DNA from 3 places in the Caldisalinibacter kiritimatiensis genome. Region 2 is predicted to be linked to each of the others. Evidence: riboswitches for the same ligand, from Rfam matches in the RefSeq annotation. Region 2 holds a riboswitch; each other region holds the start of a gene.
The links. A riboswitch is a leader RNA that binds a small molecule or an ion and turns the genes downstream of it on or off. The one in region 2 is predicted to bind cobalamin.
Positions count from the first base shown of each region.

Region 1: linked by a shared signal. The riboswitch ahead of cobU (bifunctional adenosylcobinamide kinase/adenosylcobinamide-phosphate guanylyltransferase) and the one ahead of L21TH_RS10280 (ABC transporter substrate-binding protein) in region 2 are both predicted to bind cobalamin.
Region 3: linked by a shared signal. The riboswitch ahead of L21TH_RS05990 (aspartate-alanine antiporter-like transporter) and the one ahead of L21TH_RS10280 (ABC transporter substrate-binding protein) in region 2 are both predicted to bind cobalamin.

Region 1 covers NZ_ARZA01000177.1:107-6,870, reverse strand. The annotation lists gene L21TH_RS07855 (ArsB/NhaD family transporter) at 292-1,569, shown strand; gene L21TH_RS07850 (hypothetical protein) at 1,691-2,023, opposite strand; gene L21TH_RS07845 (AIR synthase related protein) at 2,279-3,025, opposite strand; gene L21TH_RS07840 (ECF transporter S component) at 3,038-3,547, opposite strand; gene cobC (alpha-ribazole phosphatase) at 3,567-4,154, opposite strand; gene cobS (adenosylcobinamide-GDP ribazoletransferase) at 4,151-4,888, opposite strand; gene cobU (bifunctional adenosylcobinamide kinase/adenosylcobinamide-phosphate guanylyltransferase) at 4,897-5,457, opposite strand; cobalamin riboswitch at 5,578-5,771, opposite strand; gene L21TH_RS07820 (thioredoxin family protein) at 5,854-6,177, opposite strand; gene L21TH_RS07815 (NifB/NifX family molybdenum-iron cluster-binding protein) at 6,161-6,592, opposite strand.
Region 2 covers NZ_ARZA01000227.1:7,377-20,784, reverse strand. The annotation lists gene L21TH_RS10295 (Cof-type HAD-IIB family hydrolase) at 1-517, opposite strand, end outside; gene L21TH_RS10290 (ABC transporter ATP-binding protein) at 633-1,880, opposite strand; gene L21TH_RS10285 (FecCD family ABC transporter permease) at 1,898-2,944, opposite strand; gene L21TH_RS10280 (ABC transporter substrate-binding protein) at 2,953-3,927, opposite strand; cobalamin riboswitch at 4,081-4,265, opposite strand; gene L21TH_RS10275 (lipase family alpha/beta hydrolase) at 4,342-5,676, opposite strand; gene L21TH_RS10270 (DUF2225 domain-containing protein) at 5,729-6,400, opposite strand; gene L21TH_RS10265 (VanW family protein) at 6,449-7,804, opposite strand; gene L21TH_RS10260 (cell division FtsA domain-containing protein) at 7,978-9,978, opposite strand; gene nth (endonuclease III) at 10,167-10,823, opposite strand; gene L21TH_RS10250 (DUF503 domain-containing protein) at 10,900-11,181, opposite strand; gene L21TH_RS10245 (ABC transporter ATP-binding protein) at 11,272-12,087, opposite strand; gene L21TH_RS10240 (ABC transporter permease) at 12,056-12,829, opposite strand; gene L21TH_RS10235 (ABC transporter substrate-binding protein) at 12,853-13,408, opposite strand, start outside.
Region 3 covers NZ_ARZA01000125.1:22,717-36,124, reverse strand. The annotation lists gene rnr (ribonuclease R) at 1-479, shown strand, start outside; gene L21TH_RS06015 (cation:proton antiporter regulatory subunit) at 674-1,363, shown strand; gene smpB (SsrA-binding protein SmpB) at 1,416-1,883, shown strand; RNA gene ssrA (transfer-messenger RNA) at 1,957-2,289, shown strand; gene L21TH_RS13760 (peptidoglycan-binding domain-containing protein) at 2,755-3,837, shown strand; gene L21TH_RS06000 (DNA-processing protein DprA) at 3,994-4,905, shown strand; gene L21TH_RS05995 (APC family permease) at 5,253-6,599, shown strand; cobalamin riboswitch at 6,820-7,018, shown strand; gene L21TH_RS05990 (aspartate-alanine antiporter-like transporter) at 7,163-8,395, shown strand; gene L21TH_RS05985 (YitT family protein) at 8,479-9,324, shown strand; gene L21TH_RS05980 (cobyric acid synthase) at 9,355-10,845, shown strand; gene cbiB (adenosylcobinamide-phosphate synthase CbiB) at 10,848-11,804, shown strand; gene L21TH_RS05970 (pyridoxal phosphate-dependent aminotransferase) at 11,821-12,867, shown strand; gene L21TH_RS13755 (helical backbone metal receptor) at 12,892-13,408, shown strand, end outside.

The DNA of each region.
Region 1 (6,764 bases), on a different contig from region 2:
TTATTTATAGTCCCTATTCTACTATTTAATAAAGACTAGACTTAAAACTATTAACTATGAATCGACGAAGTCAATCTTATTCTTAGTATTGTAAGTATATATTAGTTATTATTTCCTATAATCTAAAAAAAATAGTCTAGCTATGTATATAAACAATAATTTGAATATATTATTGTATTTGCCCTATAGTGGTTTTTTTTTGCCTTAGATTATGTTTGCTATTTATACAAAAAGTAATAGAATATTTTTGTGCGCCTAAAATAATATAATATTTAGCAAGGAGATGTTGTTATGTTTCAAAACACACAAGTATTAATTACAGCTATTATATTTATTCTTACTTATGTATTAATAGTTTCTGAAAAACTTAACAGAACAACTATTGCACTCTTTGGTGCATCTATTGTACTAGCTTTAAAAATAGTTAGTCAAGAGTATGCATTCGAATCAGTAGATTTCAATACTATTGGACTTTTAATAGGTATGATGGTAATTGTAAACATCACCAAAAAAACTGGGGTATTTCAATATCTAGCAATAAAGGCAGCAAAATTAGCAGAAGGAGAACCTTGGAGAATAATACTAGCATTTTCAATAATCACTGCCATATCCTCTGCATTATTAGATAATGTTACTACAGTTCTATTAATAGTGCCAGTCACACTTGTTATAACTGACACTCTCAAAATCAATCCAATACCTTTCTTAATTCCAGAAATTCTGTTTGCCAACATCGGAGGTACCGCCACTCTTATAGGTGATCCCCCAAATATTATGATAGGTAGTTCAACAAAATTAGGTTTCATGGATTTTGTAATAAATCTTTCACCTGTAGTTATTATTATATTTATTATTACTACTTTTATCTTAAAATTTGTATATAGGAAGCAGTTAACTGTAGATGAGAAACTAAAGAAAAGGATTATGGAATTCGATGAGTCTAAATCAATAAAAGATAAAAACTTACTGAAAAAGAGTTTATTCGTTCTTGGACTGACTATGTTAGGTTTTATTACACATCAATTCATAGGTTTAGAATCAGCAACAGTTGCTATAGTTGGTGCGGCATTATTATTAGTCCTAAGTAATATTAATCCTGAGGAAGTTTTATTGGAAATTGAATGGACAACCATCTTCTTTTTCGCAGGTTTATTTATTTTAGTAGGTTCATTAGAAAAGGTTGGAATTATAGAAAATATTGCCGAAGAAATAATTAATCTTACTAAAGGCAATCTATTTTTAACTGCTATTATAATTGTATGGGTATCTGCATTGGCTTCTGCATTCATTGATAATATACCATTTGTAGCAACAATGATACCTCTTATTAAAAGTATAGGTACAATGTCTACTATGGATATAACACCTCTTTGGTGGGCACTAGCTTTAGGTGCTTGTCTAGGTGGAAATGGAAGCCTTGTAGGAGCATCAGCAAATGTTATTGTAGCTGGTATGCTAGAAAAAACAGAGCACAATATAAGTTTTGTTAATTTCTTGAAAATAGGTTTCCCTATAATGATAATCTCTATTTTTATTTCTACAATTTATCTAATTGTATTCTATTTATAAAAATATTATCAGGAGGAGTTTATCCTCTGCCTCACTCCCCCTGAATAATATTATACCTCTTTACATTCTTATCCTTATATAAACTTTAAACATTTCCCATAGTAATTTTTAATATACAATTTTAAACATGATGTATAATCTTACGCTTATGGTCTTTCTTCACTTTAATTACTATTCCTTCATTTATATTTTTAGATAAATTGTCCTCTGAATTATTTTTGTACTCATCTTTTTTAGTATTATCTGTAAGCTTTTCGTCAGAATCTACTTGTTCATTTTCAACAGAATGTGTAATTTCTTCTGTTTCCTCAATATTTTCATTATCTATATCAACCTGTTCAGTCATTTCCTCCTTAATAGTGTTGTCTTTATCAGTGACCTTTTTATCCTCTATATCTACCTCATCTTTAGATTTTGGTTCTAAATCACGTAAGCTTATTTTTACCTTACTCATTTTATCCCTCCATTCAAATATAAAATTGCAATTCACACTATTATATCTTTTTCTATTTATTATATTCAGTGTAAATATTGTTGTTACACTTGTACTCTTTTACTTAGTTATAAAGTGTACAGCAGAATTAGTACTTGATATTAGACTAGCTTTATATATGCATAAAAATATATACAACATACAAATGCTTAGATGTCCTGTTATTGGAACAAAATAAAAAAGACAGAGAAATAAGTCCCTGTCACTAACTGACATTTACACAAACTTTCCAATTATATTTATAGGTATAGAACATTTCTTTTTCAAGTTATGATAATATTTTTGTTCAACAGTAACTATAGCACAAGTTGCTGGTCCTGCTGATTTGTTTAAATCGAGAGTAATATCTTCATTTATTCCATAAAGTAAATTATTAGTTCTAGCTATTTCGCTTAATTCATATAGTATTCCTTTTGACCCTACTGGTAAAATTTCTTGAATATATGTTTCTTTACATAACTGTAAAAGTACTTCTAATGTCAATGTTTCTTTTTCTTTGTCATGTACTACTTCTTCTCCTACTTTGGGAATACCAACAACTACTGCCAAAGAACCTTTAGTAGTTTTTGGTTGCTTCCATTGTGTTTTATCAATAATACCAACTACTGTTATTCCCATTCCCGTTTGACATACAGGAAAGTTTTCTTCAGTACTACCTGTGATGATAATATCTTCAAAGTATTCAAGAGGCTCAATAGCTCTTTTTATCCCTTCTATTATCTTCTTCCCTGTATTATTCATTTCTACCGATAAGGTATTTACTATAGTTATAGGCCTAGCTTTAATAGCTAAAAGTTCTCTCAATGCTACATTGGTAGTATAATATCCTAACTTTTCTGGAGAAACTTTGACAATATCTTTTTCTTTATTGCCTATTCCACCACTTGAATCACAAGAAATAACTATATATTGATTTTCGTTAATTGAAATAAAAGTCAAGTCCCTAAACTTCTTTACATTCATATACTACACCTTCTAATTAAATCGTTTCTTAAGAAATCCATATACTAAAAACGCTAAAACTACATTGGCTGTAGATGTAATAGTTAATGGTGCTATAATAGCATAAAATAATGACCATCCACTTAATGGAAGTCCTAAAATTTGTGAAATAGGTATAGCTATTAAAGCAGCTACAGCACCATTTAATATTATTGCAACAATAGCGGCTATATAAGTATTAATTTTTCTATACATCCAGCCAAAAACAAATCCAAAGGAAGCCATTTCTAAACCAACTATTAAATGCATTGGTAGCGTTAAGGGAAAACCACTAGTTAAAGCTGTAAGCAAATGTCCAATCCCAGCAACAATTCCACCATAAACAGGCCCTAGTAAAAGTGCAGCAAAATATCCTGGCATTGAATCAAAGGCAATACTTCCTTGCACTTTAATTAATGAGCCTATAAAAGAAAGACCTATTAACATTGCAGAGTATGTAAGCTTTAAGGTACTACTTTTTACATTTAACACATTTGAATTCATATTATCCCTCCATCTGTTTTTAAAAATTTATGAGTTGAGTTAAAACACTATACCCATCTTCATATTCTATTTCAACAAGACACCCTGGAGAAGTTTTAAAATGCCATGTATCTTTAATATCTAATCCCAATAGATATGCAATAATTACTCTCATTACTCCACCGTGGGTAATTAATAAAACTGTCTCTTTCTCTTTAGTTATTATTTCATTAATAAAATTTACAACTCTGTTGTGTAAATCCTGTAAACTCTCTCCACTAGGTATCCTGTAATTTATATAGTTATTAGTCCATTCTTTCCACTCAGTAGAATGTACTTTAACTATTTCATCAAGCATTTTACCATCAAATATTCCAAAATTTATCTCTTTTAATTTCTCTGTTTCATTAACTTTTAATTTATTCCCCTTTGTTATTTCTTTTGAAGTAATTAGTGCTCTTTTAAGAGGACTTGAATATACTTTATCAATCCTTTTATCCTTTAAATATTTTTTTATCCTTTTTATTTGTTTAAAACCTCTTTCGGTAAGAGGAAAATCTGTCCATCCACTATATATACCGTTAACATTAGCCTTTGTTTCTCCATGCCTTACAATAATAAATTTCAAATCATCAACTCCTTAATTAAATAGATGGAAAAAATAAATATTGATTGAGATACTTCAATAATAGCACCGACCGTATCCCCTGTCATACCACCTATTTTGCTTTTTATTTTATTAGTTAAAAGGAGTATAATAATAAAAGTTAGTAAAATCCCTAAAATAAATATATAGTTATTAAAAACAAATAAAGCCACTATTCCAGTAATAACTAAGTTAAAAAAAACTTCTTTAATTTCACAGTTTTCTATAAAGCCTTTTCCCATTCCCCTTTCTTTTCTAGCATAATCACTAATAGAGCATGCAATAACTGCACAGCTTCTACCTATAACCGGCATAATAATAAATGTTTTGTAATCCAAATAATAACTAATAACTAAATTAAAAATTAAAGTAAAAATAATAGCTAGTACACCAAAAGTACCTATCCTACTGTCCTTCATTATTTCAAGAATTCTTTCTTTATCTCTATTACTAAAAAGCCCATCAAAGGAATCCGCAAGTCCATCTATATGAAGTCCTCCTGTTATCCAAAGATAAAATAACCATATAAGTAAAACAGTAATGGGCTTCTTAAGATAAATACTACTAAAGGATATAATCCATAATAAAACACCTATAGTTAAGCCTATTAAAGATACAAAGTTAACACCTTTTATGAAATCCTCTTCTTTATATTCAAAGGGATATTTAATTGGTAATCTAGTGAAAAATGTAAGCATTAACAGTAAACTTTTCATAAGAACCCTCACTTTATCTTCATAGGTATTCCTGAAACAGTGAAATAAACTTCTGAAGCCCTTTGTGCAAGATACTGATTTACTCGTCCTGCTATATCCCTGAATATATTTCCTAGTCTATAAGATGGAACTAATCCCATCCCTACTTCATTGGTCACTAATATCAATCTTTTTCCTTCACTTTTAACAACATTTAATAATTTATCTATTTCATTTAAAATATATTCTTCAACATTATCCACTTCTAACATATTGCAAGTATCAAAGTCTAATCCACTTTCAAGAAGTAAATTTGATACCATAAGCGTAATACAATCTAATAATATTACATCCCACTGCTTAAACCCATCTAAATCCTTAATCTCATCAAACTCCTTATATTTTTCTAATACTTTCCAATCCTTAGGTCTAGATTGCTTATGCTTTAATATTCTATCCTTCATATCTTTATCGCAGGAAATAGCTGTTGCTATATATAACACTCTTTTATTAGATTCTTTTGCCATATTTTCAGCAAATCTGCTCTTGCCACTCCTTGCTCCACCAGTGATTAAAATAATATCTTCCATATTCTCACCTTCTTTTAATTATTTTAATCCTTCAGATTGATAAAATCATAACAAAAACAAAAGACACATAGAGGTAATCTATGCGTCTCAAATTACTACCACATACTTCCCTCCGAAGTATTAGTTACTTACTTTAAGGCAGGTATCCTGACTCGTAGATCATATTACTCTCTTCCCCTTCCCATCTATATAAAAGCTAGATAGTGGTTTATGAAAGATTTCATCCCTACACACAGTAGCGGGGGCTGTAGAGGATTCTCACCTCTTTCCCTCTTAGCTTTCATAATGAAAGAACCTTAAAGCATATTAAGCTGTATTTTATTAGTTCAATTATATTTAATACAAACTTAGATGTCAAACTATTATATTGATGCCAGTTTAACTTATTACTACTAATTATACAAGTTCTCTATACCATCTACTTAATCCTTCTTCTAGTTTATGAAATTGAATAAAACGTGATTCTCTTAATACTTCTTTACCTTCTACAAATAAGATAATAGTAGGAGCTGTAAATACCGTAAATTGGCCTGAAACTTCAGGAGCCTCTTCAATTTTAGTATAACCACTATGTATTTGTGGATAGTCTTCTAAAAGCTTCTCAAGCTTAGGCTTAACGTCTTGACATACACTACATTTATCTGATGAAACATATAATAGGCTTAACGTATTCTTCTGTATAAACTGTTTTATATCATTTAACTCAACAAACTTTTTCATCCAGTTCACTCCTGTTTTTTAAAATAATATGTTGTCTTTCTTCTACTTTATTATACTCTTCTACTATGATATCCAAATGATCTTTTACTAATTTAAGTCCTTCTTCTACATCTTTAGCTCTAATAACTACTGGAACAAATTTTTTCTTTACTCTTGTGATATTTAGTCCAAATTGTCTTGATACTAAGACTTGTACATCATGTTTTTTTAGTATTTGTGATATCCCCTTTGCTTTTTTAGGGTCTCCATGTACTTCATCTTCGTGCTCTTCTTCTTCTGTTGTATTTGTAACCCTCTTAATATACTCCCAACCTTCTTTTGAAACACTGTAAATGTCATAAAAATTAGCATCTCCAAAGTGTCTATTAACAAATTCTTCTCCGTTATCTGTTGCACAAGCTATTATTAAATTCATTATACATCCTCCTATTCTTTAGTTTATTAGCATACGCCACTTTATACTTATACCCTCTATATGTATAATATAAAACCTTTCTTTTGTCAAAATATATTTTCATATTATTCTAAATTTAATGTATATTTATTACATAACTTTGACTGTAATTGTATTTGATGGTAAAATTGTA
Region 2 (13,408 bases):
AATCTAACTTTTCTCTGTCCTTATCTACTGCTACTATTTTGTAAATCTTCAGTTCCTTTTCTTCAACTAACTCCATTGGATTATCAATTATTTCAATGTTGATTCTATCTCCTGGTTTTTGTTTTTTATTCCAATTATAATAACTTGAAGAGCTATAGTTTAATTCCCTTGTATAAAAGTTTTCATTATCGTAAAAATGATAGTAAAAGTCATTTTCTTGTAATGTTTTAATTATTTCTTTAAAGTCAACTGTTTCCATAGGATTCTCATATAATACATTTTTTCTATGATATTCACACACATAAGCTCCATTACATGAAATGATAGGAGTTATTAACCCCAATAATTTAGCATAATATCTAGCTGATGTGAAAATCCTACCAGTTGATATTACTACTTGTACTCCTTTTTCTGTAGCCACTTTGAGTGCCTTTTTATTTCTCTCTGAAATCTCTTTGTTACTATTTAACAAAGTCCCATCCATGTCTATTGCTATAAGCTTATAATTCAATTCCATCACCCTTTTCTTTCAATTTTTCAACATTGTAAATTATAACATATTTATCTATGTTATATATTAATTACCCATTAAGTTTAATATATACAGAAAAACCACAGCTGTTACGCTGTGGTTATAATACATTTAGTAATTCTTCTGTTGACTTTACAACCTTTAATCCTCTTTCTTTCATCATAACTATTAATTCCTTTGCTTTTCCATCTACATAGTCATATTCATCATATTGACTATAATTATCTACTAAATATACTTTTTTTCCTGATTGTAATTCTTCAAATGCTAGCTCTAAATTTTGCATATTACCTCTCCCATAAGGAACACTAGCTAATACTAAAATATCAGCATCTTTTACAACTTTAGTATTTTTTTCATAAGCTTTTTTACTTATTGGAGAAAAGGGCATTTCTTCTATCATTTTTAATGATAACCTCTTACCTAATTCCCAATCTGAATCACCTATGTTTATAACACCCATACTTACTTTGTAACCATTCATATCTAATTTACTGATTATATCTCCACCTGACCCTCCACCACATATTACGTGTATTTTTTCTTTCTTTTCTACTGTATCTTTTTTTGGAGGTAACGGTGTAACAAATAAACTATTTGAAAATGGATTTTCGTTTATAACCATTTTAATTTTATACGCTTCTTCCATATTTTCCTTTGTTATAACTTCATTAGGAGTTCCAATACTAAGTATCTGTCCTTCCTTTAATAATACAATTTTATTGCTAAATCTCGCAGCTAAATCTATATCATGAAGCACCACTACCATAGTCATATTTTGTTCTTTATTTAGTTTCTGTAGCAGATATAGAATCTCCATCTGATGATTTATATCTAAATGCGACGTTGGTTCATCTAATAAGAGTATTTCAGGCTGCTGTGCTAAAGCTCTTGCAATTATTACTCGCTGTCTTTCTCCTCCACTTATCTCTTTTATACTTTTATCACTAAAACCAATAGTATCAGTTGCTTTTAATGCATTAGTGGTAATCTCATAATCTATTTGTTTTTCTCTTTCAAATCTTCCCAAATAAGGACTTCGGCCCATTAACACTACATCAAACACAGTAAAGTCATATGCAATATTAGTATCTTGTGGAACAAAACCTAATTTCTTAGCTAATTCTTTAGGTCTGTAATTCTTCACATCTACCCCATCTATCTTTACAGAACCACTGTTAGGCTTTAGTATTGAAGTAATATTTTTTAGTAATGTTGATTTTCCCGAGCCATTAGGTCCTATAATACTTACAAAATCACCTTTCTCTATATCTAAATTTATACCTTTAAGTATTAATTTATCTCCATAACCAAAATCTAAAGATTCTATCTTAATAGTTTCTGCCATGTTTTCAACTCCTGAAATTAACTAGTCCTTTTCTTTTTTCTTAATAAATATATGAAAAATGGTCCTCCAAATAATGCTGTTATTATTCCCACAGGTATCTCAATAGGTGATATTATAGTTCTTGCTATAGTATCGGCATATGTCATAAAAATACCTCCAACTAGTGCTGATGCAGGTATTAATATTCTATGGTCAGGTCCAACTATTAACCTTACTATATGGGGTATTATTAATCCCACGAAACCTATAATACCACTGACCGACACTGCCATTGCTGTTGTAAAAGCACAAATGAAAAGTATGATTACCTTAACTTTTTCAACTTCAATTCCCATATTTTTAGCTGATTCTTCTCCTGTGAGCATTACATTTAAATCTCGAGCAAAAAAATTAAGAACAACTATAGAAATCATTATAGGCAACGCAACTGGTATTAATTGATTCCAGCTCTTACCTGCAAAACTTCCTAGTGTCCAATATATTATCTTAGTTAAATCTTTACTGTAAATAACCATTAAAAAAGACATTATTGCTGTTAAAAACTGTCCTACTGCTATTCCCGATAACAATAAAGTTGTTACTGGAACTCTATTTTTTACCCTTGAAATAAAAAATACTAAAAATGTTGATACTATAGCTCCAATATAAGCTCCCATAGAAACGCTAGAAAACCCTAGTAAAGAAAGTTTACTTTTAATTATTATAGCTATAGCAGCACCAAGGGCTGCCCCTGATGATATACCGATAACATAAGGGTCTGCCATTGGATTTTTAAATATTCCTTGAAAAGCAGCTCCGACACTTGACAGAGCTGCTCCTACTAATACTCCAAGTAAAATCCTTGGTATCCTAACTTTAAGTATTATGGTCAAATGTGAATCAGGTATTCCTTTTAAATCAATCGTATCTTTCACTACAGGAATTCTTGACCCTACAATTTTTAATGTTTCTAAAATACTAATATCTGCACTTCCTATAGTTGAAAATAAAGCTATGCTAAAGAATAACAATGCGACCAATATTATTATAGTGATACTCCATCTTTGTCGTCTATTTATTTCCATATTAACCCCTACTTTTTAAATAATTCAGGATGTATTGCTTTAGCTATCATCTCTAGTCCATCAACTATTCTAGGTCCAGGTCTTGAAATAATATTTGCATCTAATATATAAACTCTATCGTTCTTTACTGCACTTAATGTTTCATAACCTTCCCTTGACATAATAGACTCTTTTGTTGTTTGACCTCCATTATCAGAGGATATATACACATCAGGATTTCTTTCTATTAACTGTTCTAATTCAAATTGTGGATATAGCCCTTGTGCATCCTTTGCTATATTTTCACCACCTGCTAAAGTTATAAGTTCATCTATAAAGGAACCAGGTCCAGCTGTCATTAATGGGTCATGCCATACTTCATAAAATACTTTAGGTTTGTCTACTTCTTCTACAGTATGTACTATATAATCCATCTTACTCATCATATCCACAGTAGTTTTTGTAGCTGCTACTTGTGTTTGAGTAATCCTACCAATTTCAATAATTAAATCTATAACTTCTTGTATTGATTCTGGTTGATAACTTAATACATTTATTTCTGCATCTCTAAGTCTTTGTATATACTCTTTTTCTTTGTCAGAACCATAATGTAATACTAAATCAGGCTCTAATGCTATTACTTTTTCCACGTCAACTGTCATTGAATCTCCAACAATTTCTTTTGTCTTAGCTTCTTTTGGATAATCACATATACTTGTAACTCCTACTATTGAATCACTTAATCCTAATTTAAAAAGTATTTCTGTATGACTTGGTGCTAAGGAAATTATTCTTTCAGGTTTTTTATCAATTGTTACTTTGTTACCGAAATCATCTTCTACTTCCATTGGATAAGGGCTATCCGTAGTTTCTACCTCTGAACTCTGTTCATCTTTTTCATTTTCTATATATTCTTCTTTAGCTCTTATACAACCTGATAAGAGAGTTGTCCCTAAAATAAGTACCATTAATAATGCTAAAACTTTCTTTGACTTAGTATTCATCTTTATACCTCCCATTTTTGTCGATTGATTATAATATCGTCTTCTAGTGGTTAGTCAATTAGGTTATTTAATAATTTGCTTTGTAACAAAAAAACCCTAGCCTTATGTATAGGGTGGGTCTAATTCTCTTCATATACATTCCTCCCCTCCGAAGGTTATTTAAGCTACCAGGCAGGTCTACTGACTTGTGAATCATATTACTCTCAACGCCTTCCCAGAACTTAGTTCCAGTGGCATATGTTGATTTCATCCTCACTTACAGTAGCGGGGGCTGTAGTGGATTTTCACCACTTTCCCTTTTAAGTTTCTTTCGAAACACCTAATAGCATATTATTAAATTCTAAAATTGTTAAATAATTCAGATTATAATAAAATCATAACAAATATATAGTTTATATTCAATCTAATTTAATTTTATAAATTTACACTGTATATATTACTTGTTGTAAATTCTTTTATTTTTTTTATTTCACCATTTCTATTACTAAAAAATATAACAATATCACTTTCTTTTCCTATCATCGGAATAAAACTTAAATTTATATTTTTCTTAAATGCTAGGTTTATAATTATCCAATAATCATTTTGCCCTATTTGTTTTATACTAATTTCTTTGTCTTTATTCATAGCTTCCTCTAATATTGTCTTTTCTCTATTATCTTTATTAATAGTGATGTTATTTACATTTTTTGCTACGATACTGTAAAAATATTTTGTTTGTATACAATTAGCTACTTTTGCTTTATATAATATTCTCCTGTTTAATATATTTGCTAACAATTCCTTTGAATCCTTTAACATATCTACGTGGTCTGAATATATATATTTCTTGATACCGTATAAACTACTTGCACTATACAATGTAACAGTACCATCCCCTGCACTTGTTTTTACAGAATATAAAGGCATACCATCTGACCAAAGCTTCCTATATTTGTTATGCTTTTGAACACATATATATTTTTCAGTATCTACACCTACTCCTGCTATTTCATAAAGTTTAATTCTTCTTTTATAAATTATTCTTTGGTTTCTATTCAATTTATTTAAAAATTTATTTTCTATATTCATGTTTCTTATTGGAATAAATTCTTTGTGTTTATTTTTAATTTGATAAAACAAATAATCTCCGTAATCGGAAGTTGGTAATAATTCCTGTATAGAAGGAAATAAATCTCTTAATAGTTCTAAGTCATTTCTTTTCTTATATATAATCTTAAAAATCCACAGAAAACTTTCCCTTATTAGCCTGTAAAAAAAATTACCTCTTAAATTTTCATTAGGTAAATGTCCTCCTGCCCAAAAATAGTACGCTTCAACTGAGCCACTATTTGGTGTTCCTAACATTACCAATTTATCTACATCGTATGCATAAAAGTTACTTTGGACATAAGCTCTAGCAACAATTCCTCCCATGCTGTGACAAACTATATCAACTTTTCTCGCTCCTGTTATTTCTTTAGCTTTTTTTATCACAGGTATTAAATATTTTTTAGCACTATATAAATTAGGTTTAGTCCAATCATAATATGCAACAAATAGGTTCTTATTTTCCTCATAGCCCATATACTTAAAATTATCCATGATAGGTCTATAAGCATATTCTGCTAATCCAAAATCAAATTCACCTGTACCAGGAATTATTGCATCCCCCAGTGAGCCAAAAAGACCTGGTATGAACACGATAGGTTTATTATTCTTTCTTATATAATACCTACGCAAAAAGAACATAAATAATCCACTTCCCATAAAATTATATATATCATTTTATGAAGAAGTGGATGTTACTGTTAATATTAAACTAGCTCTTTTTAGCACTTTCTTTAGCCACTCTCCATTGTTCCCTTGTCATTTTCTCTAACCTCAAATTATTTTTTATTTGAGGACTTGATATAGCATTTGAAAACCAAGTAATAGCCTCTTGATATTCACCTAATCTTCTATGTAATTCCCCTATTAAATAAGCAATAGTAGCATCATTACTAGTATCCTGAGTAAAGGTTCCGTTATAATAGAAATCTTTATACTTTTCTAATGAAAATCTCATAAACTTTGTTTCTTCTTCACTTTCAAGGATTCTATATAACCATGTTAATCTTAAGCATATATTAGCTATATGATAACTACTTAGCCCTAATAACTCACCACAATACAGAGCTAATTTGTAACACTCTATTGCTTGTTCTGTGCTTCTTACACCAGAATAATCTCTTTTCTTCCATCTTGTTGTAATCTTATCTTTAATAATTTCTTTCCATTCAGGCCTTATCTTGTTAAAGTTCTTTTCCATAGCTGAATACCCACACTCTGAACATACAAATACATCATACTTAATAGGGTTTTCAGTTTTATAGTATGTCATAAAATCAGTATCCCTTTTTTCTACTCTTAATTTAGAACTTAAAACTTTTTTCGTAGTAAATTCATTGCCACAAATTGGACATTCTACTTTTTTATCATATAATTTGCTCATTTTTAGCCTCCTTGCTATTTCATCCATCGTAATAAATTCAACTCTATATCACTCAATATTTACTTCTTCATTTTCTAAATTTTCTTCTTTAGGTCCTGTTTTTATAATTTGCTTTTTAGGCTTATACAAATCATATGAAACTAGTTCAGTTTCTACTACTTTACCATCCTTTATAGTCGATTTATAGGTTTTAACCTTATAACCATATCTTCCTTTCTGCACAATAACTTTTTCTCCTGGTTTTAAATTAGCATCCTCTTTTATCTCCTGGTCTGGTGATATTTTCTCAGTAATTACTGATTTTATATCTATCTTTTTATTTTTATCATCTTTCTTTCCATATATCGATATTAAAAGTTTCCTATTAGCTGTTTCTGTATGAATATAAACAGGATATTTTTTATTATTTTTAAATTTCAAATCAAGATATCCATAAACTACTGTAGCGTCTCTGCCTTTGGGCACATAAGTTGATGGTATTGAATGATGATATCTCTCTACAATCTCCAAATCTGATAATAACACTGCATTATATAATGTTGTTGAAACTTGACATACTCCTCCGCCTATTGCATCAACAAACTTTCCATTGATTATAACTTTAGCTGTTCTATATCCATCGCTTTTACTTCTCGCTCCTGTAGTTTCATTAAATGAAAATAATTCCCCTGGCAATAACACTATTCCGTCTATAGCTTGAGAGGACAGTTGGATATTATGAACTCTCCCCTGACTGCTACCATAGAAAGAAGTAGTATATTCTCCAAGTTTATCTTTTATCTTACTTAAATTTTCCTTAGTTAGCCTTGGCTTTGTTTCCTGTATTGGAATTTCTACTTCACTTGATAAAAGTATACTATCTTTAATTCTTTTCTCTAAAAGGTCAATCTTTACCTTTCTTCCCATAACTTCAGGTTGTATTTTAAATTTACCTTTGTTAAAACTTATGGTTGCATTTTTACTCTCTTGATTCAAATCTTTAGATATTTTGTTAACCAATTTATATAATTTATCCCGATCATATTTTACGGTCATTTTTATTTCTTTACCATAAATTCTAGTATAGTATATCTCTTTTAATCTATCAATAATACTTCCCTGTCTACCTATTTGATAAGCTTTATTAACAGCTTCATAGTAATCATAAGTAATACCTAAATCTACATATCTAGCATCATAATAATAATCCTTATAAGTTAATTTTAATTGTTTGTTTTCCAATTCTTTTTGTTTTAAAGCTTGTATCTTTTCCAGTGCTTCTTGTCTATTATAACCTTTCAAATCAACTTCTTCAATCTTAACACCATTATATATAGTAGTACTATTTAAAATAAAATAAATACTAATAATAGCTATAATCAATATTACAATGACTGCTATTATTAATATCTTTATTGTTTTCATAGCTTTCCTCCCTTTGATAGCTTTATCCCATTCATTAATATTTATCATTATATTTTTATTAAAAAACTTTATAATATATGAAATATATGACTAATAACAAGCTATCAAAGAGACAAAAAACTAAATCTAATATCATTAGATTTAGTTTATCTAATGATATTAGATTTATATAGTTAACTAAACTTCCTATCCTTTTTCCAATATATTTCTATTTTGTCTCCATCCTTAAGAACTTGTGTATATTCTGCTTTTGCACCATTAACTTTTAAATATAACATTCCCTTTGGTTTAGACAGGTCAAAATCTAAATAGTCAAATATCTTAATAAATAGAAATTTGTCCTCATTATGCTCTATTACTTTATCTTCACCGTTAATATTAAGTCTAATGGTCTTAGTTAAACTATTATTCTCAGCTGATTTTGTATTTTCCTTATAGTCATTAATTTCTTTTGCTGTGATTTCATCTTTATATATTAGCTCTTCATTTTTATATATCATATAACTATCTGGGTTTATATTTAAAGCATCGAAAACTTCACTAACTGTTTTAATTTTATTGACTTGTATTTTATCATATTCTTTTATAGGTATATTTTCACTAACTACATCTCCATTCACTTTCACTTGTTTAATCAAATATACTTTTTCACCATTAAATGTAATATATTCTTTCATATTTATACAGTCAAATAGTCTAGGATTTGGTTTCTTACCAACCGTTGCCTCTTTTACCTGTACAATATCTCCATTTTTAAGTTTTTGCTCTAAATTTGATATCTGATTATTTACATATATCTCTGATGGTTTACCTATTTCTCCTCTTATTCTCAGTTTTTGCTCATTTACAAAGTATATAAAGTCTTCTCCCCTTTTAGGTATTAGATTTCTAGGATTATACCCTACTAACACTAATGCATCTGATACCTTAATGTCTTTAGAGTTAAACAACTTAATTTTTTGTCCATTTACTGTTACTTCTAGAAAGTCCTTATACATATCTTTTACTGCTGTAACTCCTATTCCTATTGGAGTAATAGCATGGGGACCATTCAACTCTTCTGGTATATCGTCAATTTTTTCGATTATATCACTACTTCTTACAACAACTCTTTCTTTTGGTAGTTCAAGATATTCTGCTATATATTCTGATAGTCGTGGTATTTGTCCTCCTCCACCTATAAGAAAAATTGCACTAGGTGCTTTTTCATTATATTTTAATATACTATCTGATATTTCCTTAGCCAGTTTTTTAATATTTTCCTGTATACTATTTAGTATTTCTTCTGTTGTTAAGTTATGTTCAATGCCTACTACATCGTGAAACTTATGATTCTGTTGTTTATTAAGACTAATTTTTAGTTTTTCAGCCGAATCAAAATCTAACAAATAAGTTTTTGCAATAGCTTCTGTAATTTCATCTCCAGCTACAGATGCCATTGCATATGCCACAATAGTTCCATCCTTTGTTATAGCAATATCAGAAGTACCAGCTCCTATGTCTATCAATGCTAAATTTAAAAGCCTTAAATTTTTCTTAATAGCAACATTAATAGCTGCAATAGGCTCTAATGTCATATTTATAACTTCTAATCCCACTCTACTCATAACAGTATATAGGCTATCTACTACTATATGAGGTAAAAATGTAGCAAGTAAATCAACGCCAAGTTTACTTCCTCTATGCCCTTCAGGATTCTCTATAAAATTATTATCAAGATAATAGTTTACTACGGTGTAACCAACACAATAATATTTTGATTCTATATTAGTACTCTCATCTAAAACTTGTTGAGCCTTTTGTATAGCCTCCATCTCTAAACTTTCAACAAGCTTTCTATCAATTTCCCTTGTAGAATCTATTTCTCTATCTAATCTAACTCTCTCTGTCCTTAAAGCTCTACCAGCTGCTGCTATGGCAACTTTGTCTAACTCCATATTTAATTTTTCTTCTAACCTTTCTTTTACTCTTTTTACTATTTGTACTACTCCATTAATATCGTGAATCTGTCCATCGTACATATTTCTTTTGTCATGTTCTTCTATTTCACACGCTAGTATCTTAAAAACTTCATTTTCATATTTTCCTACTATTCCAATAACTGTTCTTGTTCCTATGTCAAGAGCAAAAACTAATTGTTCATTATCTAAATTTGTTACTACATTGGGTACCATTAATAACACCCCTTATCTTATTCTCAACTTTATCTATTCTCTATAAACAGTCTATTTTCCTCTTTTTATGACAAAAAAATATTTTAAAAGCGACAAAAGCCGCTTTTAGTCACAGAGGACAGGTTTTATTTTTCATCTTCTATTACGTCTTTTATTTCATTTACTTTTACGTCTTTTTGTACGCTCTTTTATGCGTTTTTATCTCTTAATTCCTTATAATATAAACAATACTTTGTTAAAGGGCAAATTTCACATTTTGGTTTTCTTGCTTTGCATATTCTTCTTCCGTGGAATATAAGCCAGTGATGAGCTTTAGACCATAAGTTTTTCTGTATATTAGTCATTAAATCTTTTTCTGTATCATCTACGCTATCACTATCAGCTAACCCTATTCTATTTGATACTCTAAACACGTGGGTATCTACTGCAATTGCATCTTTGCCAAACGCATTACTTATAACCACATTAGCTGTTTTTCGTCCTACTCCTGGTAGCTTCATAAGTTCTTCTCTAGTTTGTGGTACCTTACCGTTATATTCATTAACTAGTATTTCGCATGTTTTTAATATATTCCTACTCTTATTTCTATAAAATCCACAACTTTTTATTAATTCCCCTAATTCTTCTTGTGTTAATTCAAGATAATCCTCAGGCTTTTTATACTTTTCAAATAAATCCTTAGTAATTATATTTACTCTTTTATCTGTACATTGTGCCGCCAATATTGTAGCTATCAATAGTTCAAAGGCATTTGTGTAATTGAGTTCTGATTTAGCCTCTGGATAAAGGTCATTTAGTATTTGTAACACTTTATTAATTTCTTTTTTATTCAATATTTTTTTCATATAATTCAGCCTTTCATAGTTTATGGGTGGAAATTAAATTTACATTCCTATTATACCCACTTAATTTCATGAATAACTATAATATTTCTATATGATGACTAATAATCTCTACTCTACTATCATTTTCAATATATTTTAATACCTTTGATATCATACTATTAGCATGAGATGTGCTATTAGAAACACATGCAAATCCTATAACTGACTTTCTCCAAGTATCATGTAAATCTACTTCACAAATAGATACATTATATCTAGACTGTATCCTTGCTATTATACTCTTTATTACATGTCTTTTTTCCTTCAATGAATTTGCTTCATATATTAATAATTCTATCTCACAGGAACCAATTATCATGATGTCACCTCTAATACACATTATTTTAAATTCTTATTAATTAAATAATATCACTTTTATATTAAAATCATAAAAATCGTCTATAAACTTTTAAGTCATAGACGATTTTCTATAATGAGAACCGATATTTAAAAAGCTTTTATTTTCAAAGCAACAATGTTTATTCATTTTGTTATGTCTTTTGTACAAGCTTCCTTCTTCTACTAAATCAAACAAATAGCCTTCTAGCTTAGCCAATCTTACACAACCTATTTTTCTCTCATTAAGTGGAATATCTATCGTTAGATTTTCAATAATCTTAACAGGTTTTTTACCTAGTGCTATTATACTATGTCCTAATAAAAGAGCCTCCTGAATATCATGTGTAACAAATACTATTGTCTTTTTTTGTTTCTCCCAAAGCTTCTTTATTAATTCTACCATTTTAAATCTTAGTGGTGCATCTAATCCTTTAAATGGCTCATCCATAAGAAGCAAATTCCCTGGAACTGCAAACCCTCTTGCTAAAGCTAACCTTTGCTTCATACCACCGCTCATCTGATTTGGATAGTATTCTTTATAATCTAGCAATTCTACAGCATCAAGCCAACCATCAATATATTCATCTAATTTATTCTTCTCTATTTTATTATCTAAAACAAATTTCATATTATCTTTTACTGTTTTCCACGGTAAAAGTCTTGGACTTTGAAATACATAACTTACAATTTTATCATTTAAATTTAAAATTTCTCCTGAATCAGGAATTAAAAGTTCTGATAAAAGATTTAAAATAGTTGACTTTCCACTACCCGACGGACCGATTATGCATGTTATTTCATTATGAGGTATCTGTAAGTTAAAATTTTCCAATATTTTGGTATCATCATAACTTTTAGTTATATTTTTTAACTGTATTGCCTTCATTCTTTTTCCACCTTCCTACATAATTAGACACTCTAGTTAAAATAAATTGAAACAGATACCCTATTAATACAATATATACAGTAAGGGCTAATATATGGTCAGTAGCCAAAGAATCTCTAGCATATGACATCCTTGCTCCTATACCCGTTTGCACTGTTAATAATTCTGCCATAATTACCGTTTTCCATGTAATTCCTAAAGCTACTTTTGCACCTGCTAAAATATACGGAACTACCGAAGGTAAATAAATATCTTTTATGACTTTTTTTCTTCTTATCTTAAATACTGCTGCCATCTCCATTAATTCATTATCAATGTTGTTAAGACCTTCTAAAGTATTTAATATAATTATTGGGAGAATTGTTATTATAATAATAAATATAACTATTTGAGAATTAAGTGAGAACCACATCATAGCTAAAAGTATCCAAGATATTCTAGGCACACTTTGAAAAACAACAACATAAGGATAAAAAATTTTGTTTAAAACCTTATTACTGTATAATATAATACCTATTCCAATCCCCAGTATCATAGCTATAAAATAAGCTGATATACCTCTAAAAATAGTAAGAGATAAATCTAATATGAAAGTATTATCAGTAATATAGCTTATCATTATTTTAAATACTTCAGTTAATGAAGGTATTATTATAGGGGGATAAATATATGATAATAGTTGCCAAATAGCCAAAATAATGACTAAAGAAACCATCTGGATTCTTTTATCTTTTAAAATCATATTTATTACTCCTTTTAGTAATGCTATTCATTCTGTAATCCACTATAAAAATCATCATCTGGAATCTTGTTACCAATCATTGATGGATTAAACTTTAACCATTGATTATAATAAGATTTCAATTCAGATTTCGTTTTTGTACTATCAATTAATTCAAGCTCCATATTATTTAAAGCTTCCTCTATTACTTCTACTGGCATACCTTTAAGATACTTAGCCCCTAGCTTTGCAGCTTCTTTAGGATTTTCTTTTACCCATTTTATAGCATCACTATATTTTTCATTGAAAACTGATACTAACTGAGGATGGTTACTTATAAATTCACTTCTAGATACCACACCTGCAAAAGGTACTCTATTCCCATATATTTTTTTCCATTCTTCATCTAAATTTGATACTATGATAGTGTTATCTTTTTTATGTTTTACTTGACTAACAAAAGGTTCTCTTAAAGTAAAAAATTCAATATCTTTAAGGTCATTAATCACAAGCTGAGATAATTCCTTTAAATTCATATACTTAAGTTTTATATCTTCATTAGGTTTAATTCCTTTATTACTTAATATAGAACTTAATACA
Region 3 (13,408 bases), on a different contig from region 2:
GATATTATTGTCACTTTACTTCACCTATAAGGAGATATCCTGATTTACAGATTCATAGAATAATAAAAGAGCTTCTAAATGGTAAAATTACAGAATCTAGAATAGAAAAATTAAAAAGAAGAGCACCTTCGGTAGCAGAACAGTCATCGGTAAGAGAAAGAATAGCAGAAGAAGCAGAAAGAGAAACAGAAGATCTTAAAAAGGTTGAATATATGTCAGAAAGAATTGGAGAGATTTATGAAGGGATTATCTCAGGGATTACTTCCTTCGGTATTTTTGTAGAGCTTGATAATACTATTGAAGGTCTAGTGCATGTGAGTACATTAGTTGACGATTACTATCAATATGATGAGTTAAACTATTGCTTAATAGGAGAAAGAACTAAGAAGACATACAAGATAGGAGATGTAGTAAAGGTTCAGCTAGTAAAAGCAGATATCAGTAGTCGAGAAATAGATTTTATATTAATAGAAGAATAAATAATTGGCTAATTATGAAATACTTCATAATTAGCCTTAATTTTTATATCTAATATTTAACCAATGCTTTTGTCGAAAAGCGAAAGGCGAATAGCCAATAGCTATAGTTAATAGGCGAAGTTGCATATTGACTATATAATGACTATAAGAATATAAGAAAAGATGATATAATAAGTATTACAAGGGGGACTTATATGGGGACTATAGGTGCTATATTGTTGTTTATAATTTTATTACTTATTGTTGAAGTTTTTTCTATAGCTTTAAAAATTACAGGTTTAGATATTGACAAAGCAAGATTTCAAGTGATATCTATAATAACAAATACAGGCTTTACTACACAGGAATCAGAACTTATAACCCAACATCCTACAAGGAGAAAAATAGCACAAATACTTATGCTGATAAGTTATGTTGGATATGCAGCATTAATAGCGTTAGTATTAAATATATTGCAGAGTAGTAATAGGTTTTTATATATAACAATAACAATAATAGTTATAGCTTTCTTTGTGCTTATGCTTATTAGATATAAATGGGTGAGTAGAAGCTTAGAACAGTTAATTGAAAAGCAATTGTTAGGTAAAATGAAGAAGAAAAAATCTAAAACTGTAGAAGAGGTTTTAAAGTTAAATGAAGAATATGGTGTAGTTGAGTTTGTTATTGAAGAAGGAAGTATTCTTGTAGGTAAAAGTCTTAAAGAATTAGGGCTAACAAAGAGAAATATACAGATATTAAACATAGATAAGGGTTCAAAAATGATTCATTTTCCTAAAAGTAACTATGTTTTTGTAATAGGTGATAAAGTAAATGTATATGGTAATCTAGATAATATTAAAAGTTTGGTACTAAACCAATATCGTAAAGAAACTGTTGACAATTAACATAATATTTGATAAACTAAAATATAGACTGTAAACAATAGTGGTGATAAAGATGGCTAAAAACAGTAATAAAAAGATAATAGCTAATAACAAGAAAGCACGACATGACTACTATATTGAAGAAACTTTTGAAGCAGGTATAGTATTAAAAGGAACAGAGGTAAAGTCTGTTAGACAAGGAAAAGTAAATCTTAAGGATAGTTATGCCATTGTTGAGAACGGAGAAGTGTTTATATACAATATGCATATAAGTCCTTATGAAAAAGGGAATATATACAATGTAGACCCTTTGAGAGTTAGAAAGCTTCTACTTCATAAAAGGGAAATAAGAAAGCTTATAGGTTATACAACTCAAAAAGGATATTCACTTATACCACTTAGATTGTATTTAAAGAATGGTCTTGTTAAGATAGAGCTCTCTATTGCTAAAGGTAAGAAATTATACGATAAGAGAGCAGATATTGCTAAGAAAGATGCACAGAGAAGAATACAAAAGCATTTAAGTGCTAAATACAGATAGATTGTTAATAAGTTTATAATTACTAACAATTAATGTTAGTATTTTATATAAAACTAAATATCGTGGGGGCGAATTAGGTTTCGACGGGGGTATGGAGCCAAGAGTAGCGAGTCGTGGTTGGTTTGGTACCACGTAAAAAAGCCAAGCATAAAGATAAACGCTGAAGAAAATTACGCTTTAGCTGCGTAAGAACACGCAGCTCCCTTCCTCTAATAGTCCCGCCTATTAGAGTATAAGGGCCATCATTTGCGGGGAACTGCTGCAGGGGAGCTCCGACCTGTAGTAGAATACTCGGAGATAGTTTTATATGAAGCCTGTTGTTGGGCGGCATATAAGGCGAATGTAAATCAGCAACTGCACTCGGAGAAGCTCTTGGTGAAGTGCTTTCGGACGTGGGTTCGATTCGTAAGGAGTCGCCCTGTAAAGTGATTTACAGGTGAAAACCTGGCTTAATCGGTGAAGGCTAAGGTATATAGCTATGCTAACACCGAGGGGTGTGTGGGGAAACCCAACAGGCCCTGTATCGACTCATAGGCTGCTAAGTTTCTAATAGAGATATGCAGTACTAGGATGGAAGGGTTAACACTATAATATACCTTTCATAACACGCCAGGGAACTCTAAAGAGTTCAAGATATAGTCAGTGCCATAAGGAAACTTATGGATATCATGTCCCACCGCCTCCACCAAATATTAACCCCAAGATTTGCAAAATTGCAAATCTTGGGGTTTTATAATGCCATAAATTTTTCTATGAACATAAATTACCATAGTAAATACTGGTAAAATTATTTGAAAATTCAGCACAAAAAAGATAAAGTATTTATATGTATGAGTACAAAAGTCAAAACAGTAGTAGAAAGGGTGGTTCTTTGAAAAAAATAATCGCGTCGTTAACAGTAGCTACTTCGATATTAATCTCTTCTAGTTTGCCTGCCTATGCATATGATTTTTCATTGCCTATATATAAAAAAGGGACAAGACACGAAGATATTATACAGATACAAAAGGCATTAAAGGAAGAAGGAGTATTAAACATAAGAAACGTAACAGATTACTATGGAAATTTAACTGAATCAGCAGTAAAGAGTTTTCAACAAAGATATGGTTTATTAGTAGATGGAATAGCAGGAAAACAAACTATCAATAAAATGGAGTCCTTAGGATTAATCGATGATTCAAATACTTCTTATCAAGCAAGCAATCAAATTGTGTTTTCAAAAAGTATATATGAAAAAGGGGATAGGCACGAAGAGGTAGCCTACATACAAAAGGCATTAAAAAAAGCGGGGACATTTAATTTTTACAAGATTACAAATTATTATGGTACTATTACAGAAAAAGCAGTAAAGGACTTTCAGAGAAAATATGGTTTATTAGTTGATGGTATAGTAGGTCCAAATACGATAAAAAAAATGAGGAGTTTAGGTTTATTTAATGACGTACAAACTTATACAAGCAGAAGAGGTTATAGAAGATATGGAGAATATTTAGATTGGTGGACACAGGTAAAAGGGTCATTAGTTAACTGGTATGATATATTGACTATAAGGGATTTAGATACTGGTATAACTTTTAAAGTGAAAGTAACTGGTGGCTCACATCATGCGGATGTAGAACCATTAACAGTCAAGGATGCTCAAGCATTAAAAAAGGCTTGGGGTGGAACATATAGCTGGATAAGAAGAGCTGTAGTTGTTTATACAAAAGGAAGAGCTATTGCAGCTTCTATGAACGGAATGCCTCATGCTGGAGTTGATAATAAGCCTTCTAGAGTTTGGGTTAATTGGAGAAGTGGAGGCTATGGAGCAGGAACTAATTATGATACAGTTAAAGGAAATGGATTCGATGGGCATGTGTGCTTACATTTTAAAAACAGTAGAACCCATTCATCTAACAGAATAGATGAAGGTCATCAGACTCAAGTAAAAAGAGCAGCTGGGCTTATTAAATAAGCAGCCTAGCTGCTTTTTTATTGTATAACAAAGTATTTAAACCAACAGCTAATAGCTAGTAGTCAATAGCCAAAAATCGGTTTTGCCGATTTTTATTCAATCTTAACTGATAGTTTGATACAATTATATTATAAAAATTATAGATAGGAGAATTTCATGTATAAGCAAATATATATTAAGTTAAGTCAAATAGAGGGTATAGGAAGAAAATCCATGTTATTATTCAGAGGTTACATAAAAGACAATAATATAAAAATGAACACTTTAGATAATACAGATATTATAGAGGTTTATAGAAATATAAAAAGTATTGATAAACGAATAAAAGTTCCAACAATCGATGAGTTAAAAGTAGCAGATGAGAAATCGAATAAGATTATTGATGACTGTATTAAAAATAAAATTAAAATAACTACTATTGAAGATAAGAATTATCCCAATGAATTTAGAGAGATAGATGCGCCACCAATATTATATTATTCAAGGGGTAATCACAACTTACTATTACATGATAAAAAAATAGCCATTATAGGAACTAGATATCCTACCAATAGAGGAAAAAAGTATGCGTATGACATTGCACAATATTTTACCAACAGAGATTATGTTATAGTCAGCGGACTTGCCAATGGATGTGACACATATGGACATAGAGGCTGTGTAGAAAACAATGGAAAGACAATAGTAACTCTTCCAAGTGATGTATTAAATATATATCCTAAAGAAAATATGCAACTAGCAGAGAAGATAATAGAGAATGATGGTTGCATTATATCGGAATACCCAGTTAAAACACAGATAAAAGGTTATCAGTTTATAGAAAGAGATAGATTACAGGCTGCTCTTTCTAAAGTAGTTATAGTTATTGAAACTGATGTAGATAGTGGGACAATGCATACAGTTAAATTTACAAGGAAATATAAAAAGAGGCTTGCTTGTTTAACCTTTCCGAAGTCATTAGAAAAGTATAAAGTAGTTCAAGGCAATAAAATACTTTTAAAGAATAAAAATGTTATAAAAATATCTAATTTTTCAGATTTAAAAGATATAGAAGAGGTATATGAATAGCTAAGTAGCTCGTACTTTAATGTGAGCTACTATTTTTGTATTATTATTTATCATCATTTACATTTCTTGTACCCAGCACCTAAAAGCTACTTAAGTGGCTTCTTTAGGAAAAAACAGTATTCGTCACATTAAATTGCCATATAATTTAAAAAAAATTAATACATGTCGAAATTTGTTGACTATAAAGGGATTATTAAAATAAAATTAGAGAGTGCATATTTTAAAAAAGATTTAGGTCAGTATGCTGGATATGGGAACGTTTGCCAATGAAAGAGGGGAGGTAATATAAACAAACATTTAATTTACTTAACATTAAAAATACTAAAGAAAAAGAGGTGAATAAAAATATGGAGGCAAAAGTTAAGGTTACAAATGTAAATGCTAAAAATCAAGGAAATTCTCTGAAAAAAGAGATAGGACTATTTGATGCGATAACTGTAGTAGTAGGTGTAGTAATAGGTTCTGGAATTTTTTTTAAAGCATCTTCAGTTTTCAGTAATGCAGGAACTCCTTTATTTGGAATATTAGCATGGATAGCTGGCGGACTTATAACTATGGCATCAGCACTCACGATAGCAGAAATTGCTACTGCTATTCCTAAGACTGGTGGAGTTTTTGTATACCTTAAAGAGTTATATGGTGAGAAATGGGCATTTTTATTTGGTTGGGTACAAACTATGATATATGTACCAGGTGCAGCTGCAGCTCTTGCTATAATTACAGCTACTCAAGCAACATATTTTGTGCCTATGACTGAAATACAGCAAAAGATATTAGCAGTTGTATTATTATTTACAATTATGATAGGTAATGTGCTGTCTACAAAAGTTGGAAGTAAAATACAATCTATTTCAACAGTAGGAAAATTATTACCTATATTTATAATTATTTTCTACGGTTTATTTAAAGGTACAGCTCATAGTATGTCAAGTACAGCAGTGGGTTCAGCTACAGTTACAGGTTTTGGAGCTGCAATACTTGGAACTCTATGGGCATATGACGGTTGGGTAGGAGTAGGAAATATAGCTGGAGAGCTTAAAAATCCTAGAAAAGACTTACCTAAAGCAATTGTAATTGGACTATTAACTATAATTACTGTTTACGTCTTAATTAACCTAGCAATAATAAATGTAATTCCAGTTCAAGAAGTTATAGCATCTCAATCACCTGCATCTGATGCAGCTATTGTATTGTTTGGTAGTACAGGAGCAAGTTTAGTATCAGCAGGTATTTTAATATCAGTTTTCGGAGCTTTAAACGGATATTTATTAACAGGTGTTAGAATTCCATTCGCTATGGCACAGGATGGATTGCTTCCCTTCTCAAAGCAAATAGGTAAAGTAGATGAGAGATTCAATACTCCTCTTAATGCATTCATGTTAGAAGTGTTACTTGCATGTATATATGTATTTACAGGTTCTTTTGAAACGTTGACTACATTAGTAATGTTTGTACTTTGGATTTTCTTTACTATGACAGTTGCTGGTATATTTATATTAAGAACTAAATATAAGCACATCGAAAGACCTTATAAAGTGCCACTTTATCCTATAGTTCCATTGATAGGTATATGTGGAGGAGCATACATCCTAATTAATACTTTATTTACAGATACGACAAATGCACTTATAGGTATAGCGATGACTCTAGTAGGTTTACCTGTTTATATATACATTAAGAAAAAAAGTCAATAAATCAAGTGAAATCCAATGATAAGGTGGGGAAAATTTAAATTCCTCGCCTTATATAATATATTTTAACACATAATTTTTTATTAGAACTATAATAAGTTATGTTATTATATTGGTTGGAAATAAATCACAAACTATTTTAGAAAATTTAAAATGTAAAGAAAAGTTAAAAAACTAAACATTGACTTATCTAGTTAATTAATTTAAAATTTAATTAATAAAACTTAATATGGTGCTTTATGGTATTCTTGATTTAAATTTAAATCAAGAATTTAAAAGGGAAGTTTGGTGAAAATCCAACACGGTCCCGCCACTGTGATGGGGAGTAAATCTATATGTGCCACTGTTTCAAAATAGAAATGGGAAGGTATAGGTTTACTATGACCCTAAGTCAGGAGACCTGCCATAAAGAACAACACCGATATAACTCACGAGGATGGGGAGGTGTTACGGATAAGCGTAGTGACGCTTAATATGCGTTTGTTTTTGTGCTTATTTGTATACAACACCCTTAAGTTCCTCCAAGGGTGTTTTTTGTTTGCTAATTTAAAGGAGGCTTAATAACTATGAATTTTAATTATACTCAATTTATTACTAATCCATTTGTACTGATTTTTTTATCAGTTATTTCAGGATTAATTATTGGAAGGATAAAGATAAAAAATTTTAAACTAGGGAATTCAGGAGGATTATTTACAGGCTTATTTATAGGATGGGTTGTTTATAAAAAATATATTCTTCCTTATGAACATACTGAAAATGTACCTTTATATGTTAAAAAAATATTATTAAATGGGATGATACCAAGAGAGTTATTCCTTTTTACATTGATATGCTTTATAGCATCAGTTGGGTTACTAGCGTCTAAAGACATCGGTAAAGTTATAAAGAAATATGGATTAAAATTTGTTTTACTTGGATTTATTATTACTTTTACTGGTGCAGCAACTTGCTATATAATGAGTAGGTTTGGTGGAGATACAAACATTTATGCCATTGCAGGAACATATGTAGGTGCTTTAACGAGTTCTCCAGGCTTAGCAGCAGCACTTGAATCAGTATCTAGTTTTGGAAAGGAAACAGAGGCAATGGTTGGACTTGGTTATGCAGTAGGCTATATTCCAGGGGTTAGTGTAGTGATTTTTGCTATGAGGATTTTCCCCATGATTTTTAATATTGATATAGAAAAAGAAAAAGAGTTTTTTAAGCAGATAATGAAAAACGATGAAGAACAGTCAATTTCAGAATATAATCGTTTTGATGTATTATCATTTATTTTAGTGTGTTTAGTTGGTTTTCTAATAGGACAAATTGAAGTTTATATGGGAAATACAATTGGTTACTTTAGTTTAGGATCTACAGGTGGTGTGCTAATATCAGCTTTAATTCTAGGACATATTGGAGAGATTGGCTTTATGAACTTTAGAATGAGTCCTAAAACTCTAGGTGCTATAAGAGAGCTAACCCTTTCAATATTTCTTGCTATTGTGGGATTGAGATATGGATACTCGACTATAACCTCCATAAAAGGCGAAGGAGTTTATTTATTAATAATTGCACTTACATGTGCTAATGTATCAATATTAATAGGATTTGCAATAGGCAGATATTTATTTAAAATAAATTGGATTATGCTTGCAGGTGTTCTTTGTGGAGGAATGACTAGTACACCTGGATTAGGAGCGGCAATTGATTCAGTAAATAGCGATGATGTAGCTGCAGGATATGCTGCTACCTATCCATTTGCATTATTTGGAATGATTATCTTTATTCTATTTTTACTGAGGTTATCTGTTTAAATTTAATATAAAGCATTATTTAATTTGACATGTACATTATAAAGGAGCTGTAAGAGGAAAAAATTCAAACGGAGGGGGTTAATTTGAAAAAACTTATAAAAGACTACATTATTATAACTTTGGGGGTTGTTATAGTAGCGTTAGGACTTTCATTTTTTTTAGTACCTGCAGATTTAGCAGTTGGAGGGGTAACAGGACTTGCAATGGTTATTAATAATGTTTTTCCTCAAATACCTATTGGAGCGTTTATGTTTATTCTAAATTTAATACTATTTATTGTAGGTTTTATTTTAATAGGCTTTCAATTTGGAGCTAAGACAATATATGCTAGCTTTGCATTGTCAGGAGCTATATGGTCAATAGAAGGTATAGTACATATTCAGGAACCTTTAGTAAATGATATGTTTTTGAATTTAACCTTTGGGATACTTATTCAGGGAATAGGAATGGCAATAGTTTTTTATCAAAATGCATCAACTGGTGGAACTGATATTGTAGCTAAGATATTAAATAAATTCTTTGCAATTGATATTGGAAAGGCACTATTACTTGCTGATTTTGTTGTAACTTTTTTAGCAGGAATTACATTTGGGTTAGAACTTGGGTTATATGCACTACTTGGAGTTATTATTAATGCATTTGTTATAGATTACGTTATTGAAGGTCTAAATATGAAAATTAATGTTTCTATAATTACTTCTTACCCGCAGGAAATAAAGGAATATATAAACAAAGATTTAAATCGGGGAGCTACTATATATAAAGCCGAAGGTTCATATACCAAAGAGGATAGAACTGTAATAACTACAGTGCTAAATAAAAAAGAGTTTATTAAACTAAAAAAATATATTAGGAATAAGGACAATAGTGCTTTTGTTACAGTTTCAAATGTTAGAGAAGTATTAGGGAAAGGTTTTAGTTTAACTTAATGATATTTTACTAAGATAGGAGTTGGTTTATTGGCTAAAAACATAATGTTGCAGGGTACAGCATCATCAGTGGGAAAAAGTGTGTTAACTGCTGCCTTATGTAGAATTTTAAATAGTGAAGGTTTAAAGGTTACACCATTTAAGTCACAAAATATGGCGTTAAATTCCTTTGTTACATTTGATGGAAAGGAAATAGGAAGAGCGCAGGCGGTTCAAGCTGAAGCTGCAAGGATACAGCCGAGAGTAGAAATGAATCCAGTATTACTAAAACCTACAAGTGACATAGGAAGTCAAGTCATAATTAATGGAGTAGTTTATAAAAACATGAAGGCATCAGAGTATTATCAAGAAAAGGATTCTATTAAGAAAATTATTCTAGATTCATATAACAAGCTGGACTTAGAGTTTGACGCGATCGTTATAGAAGGAGCAGGAAGTTCAGCTGAAATTAATTTAAGACATAATGACATAGTTAATATGGGTTTAGCAGAAATGGTGAATTCTCCAGTTATTTTAGTTGGTGATATTGACAAAGGAGGGGTATTTGCATCAATTTATGGAACTATCATGCTTTTATCAGAAGAGGATAGGGATAGGATAAAGGGATTTATAATTAATAAGTTTAGAGGAGATATTGAAATATTAAATCCAGGAATTAAGAAAATTGAAGAGTTGGTTAAAAAGCCATGTTTAGGAGTAGTACCATATATAGAAATTAATATCGATGATGAAGACAGTGTAACAACTAGATTTCACAATTCAAGTGATGGGGAAATAATTATTGGAGTAATAAAGACACCTTATATATCTAATTTTTCAGATTTTACTCCATTGGAATTAGAAAAAGGGGTTAGTGTCAAGTACGTCTATAATAAACAGCAATTTGAAGATGTAGATTTGATAATTTTACCAGGAAGTAAAAATACAATAAACGATTTAAGACATATTTTAGACAATGAATTAGATAAAGAAATATATAAGAAGCATAAACAAGGTATACCCATTATAGGAATATGCGGTGGATATCAGATGCTAGGACTAGAGATTAAGGACCCTTATTGTGTAGAGTCTAGTATTGAAAGAATAAATGGACTAGGCTTACTTGATATAAAAACCACTATGCTAAAAAAGAAGAGTACAAGACAAGTGAATGGAAAAACACTTAATTATCTTAAAGAATTTAACATACGAGAAAATGAACAAGTAACTGGATATGAAATACACATGGGAGATACAAATATTGTTGGCACCAGCAAACCAGTAATTGAATTAAAAGATGGTAGGTTAGATGGAGCTGTTAATGAAGATGGAAACGTGCTTGGAACCTATTTACATGGTGTTTTTGACAACGATAGCTTTAGAAGAAATATTATTAGCATGTTAAGAAAGAAAAAGAATTCAAAAAATTACAACTGTTTACAAAATTATAAGGATTTCAAGGAAAGAGAATATGATAAATTGGCTGATGCTGTTAGAAAAAATGTAAATATAGAAGCTATAAAAAAGATAATGGGGTTATAGATATGGATTGGATTAAAATATTACTAATAGCAATCATTTTTGACATTATAATAGGTGACCCTCCTAATTGGCCACATCCCATTCGATATATAGGAAGTGTTATTAAGGTATATGAAAAAGCTATTAGAAAACAAAAGTGGTTTAATCTAAAAGTTGGAGGCTTTTTTTTAACTGCATTAACATTGATTACAGTAGTTTTTATAGTAACTTTATTATCGGAAGTAACTAAAATTATTCACCCGGTGTTTAATAGTATTGTTTCAATATATTTTACATATACAGCATTAGCGACTAAATGTCTTCATGTGGAAGCTAAAAAAGTTTATACAGCAGTTAAATCAGATGATATAAAGCTTAGTAGAAAAATGCTTTCATATATAGTAGGACGTGAAACTACCAATTTAAACTATCAAGAGATAATTAGAGGGGCGGTAGAAACTGTAGCAGAAAATACAATAGATGGAGTATTAGCTCCAATGTTCTATTTTATAGTCGGTGTATATATAGGTTATCCAGTTCATATGATTATTCTTTATAAAACTATCAACACTTTAGATTCTATGGTTGGATATATTCAAGAATCATACAAGGATATAGGTTACGCATCTGCTAAGTTAGATGATATAGCAAACTTTATACCAGCTAGAGTTGGAAGTATTTTAATGCTTTTATCAGGCTTTATATTTAGATATAACGTTATAAATGGAGCTAAGATTCTAATTAGAGATAGAAGAAATCATAAAAGTCCTAACTGTGGATACCCTGAGTCAGTTGTTGCCGGATTACTTGATGTCCAATTAGGGGGAAGTAATACATATTTCGGACAAATACTTTATAAACCGACTATTGGTGATAAAAACAAAAAGTTAACAGCAATAAATATTGTGGATTCTATCAAAATTATGTATGGAGCACAATGTATTTTTATACTTTTAATATTATTAATGATTTTCATATAGAAAGGGGGTGATAGGTTTGAATAAACACGGGGGATACTTTGGTGAAAAAACAGATACAGTAATAGACTTTAGTGTTAATGTAAATCCACTTGGAGTACCCAAAAAATTAATTCACCACCTAAGTGATAGATTCGTAGAACTAGTAAGATATCCTGAAATAGATGGAGGGAAAGGGAAAAGTTTAATTGCTGAGTATGAGAATATTAATGAGCAAGAAATTATTATAGGAAATGGAGCAACAGAACTTATATATTTGTTTACAAGGGCTATGAGACCTAAAAAAGCTTTGATAATACAACCAACCTTTACTGAATATGAAAGAGCTTTAAAACTGGTTGATTGCAAAGTACATAATATTTTAACTAACCCTGAAAATAGATTTAATATTAATTTGAATAGATTATTATCAAAAATCGAAGAGATAAAACCAGATTTAATTGTACTATGTAATCCCAATAATCCAACGGGAACATTTACCCATATAGAGGAATTTAAGATAGTGTTAGATAAGCTTAAGGAAATAAATGCTTGTTTGTTTCTTGATGAGTCATTTATTGATTTTTCTAATGGGAGTTCTTATATATCATTAATAAATGAATATCAAATTTTTATTATAAGGTCTATGACAAAGATATTTGCAATTCCAGGACTTAGACTAGGTTATGGTGTAGGGAATAAAGAGCTTATATTCAGGTTGAATAAGATAAAAGAGCCTTGGACAATTAATAGTTTTGCATTAAATTCAATACCTATATTGCTAAAAGACTATGAATATTTAGAACAAACGAAAAAATGGTATACAAAAGAGAAACAATATCTATTTAACGAGTTAAAAGCCACAGAAAATATATATGTATATAAAAGTGAAGCTAACTATTTTCTATGTAAGCTGTTAAAGGGTAGTGCTACAAAGATGAAAGAAGATTTATTAAATGAAAATATTTATATTAGAACTTGTGAGGACTTTTATGGGTTAAATCATACATATATCCGTGTTGCAGTTAGAAGTCATCATGAAAATGTTAAATTGATAAAAATTTTGAACAATTATGTTCAAAACTAAACAAAAATAAAAGGAGGAGCAAATATGAAACGTAATGTAAAAATTTTATCATTATTATTAGTGTTTTTAGTTGCTTTTTCAACAATATCATTTGCTTCATCAGTAAACTTGAGTTTAGATGGTCAAGATAAGGAAATAATAACAGAGCTTAAAAATGGAAGAACGTATGTTGAAGAGAACAGTTTAGAACAATTTGGTCTTGAAGCTTTTAAAACAGGTGATACAGCAATAGTTAAGAATGAAGAGGTAGAAATCAAGTTTACTTTAAATTCTAATGATGTAACAGTTAATGGAGTACCATTAACTTTAGATGCAACATCTTACGTAAAAGAGGAGAAAATATATCTTCCTTTAAGGTTTATACTAGAAACAGTAGGATACGAAATAAGATGGGATGGAGAAAATCAAAAAGTTATTGCAGAAAAAATAGATGAAATTAGTTATCCTATAACTTTCACAGATGGTGATAATAAATATACTGTTGACAGAGAACCTGAATCAATAGTGTCATTAGCTCCAAGTGTTACTGAAACTTTATTCG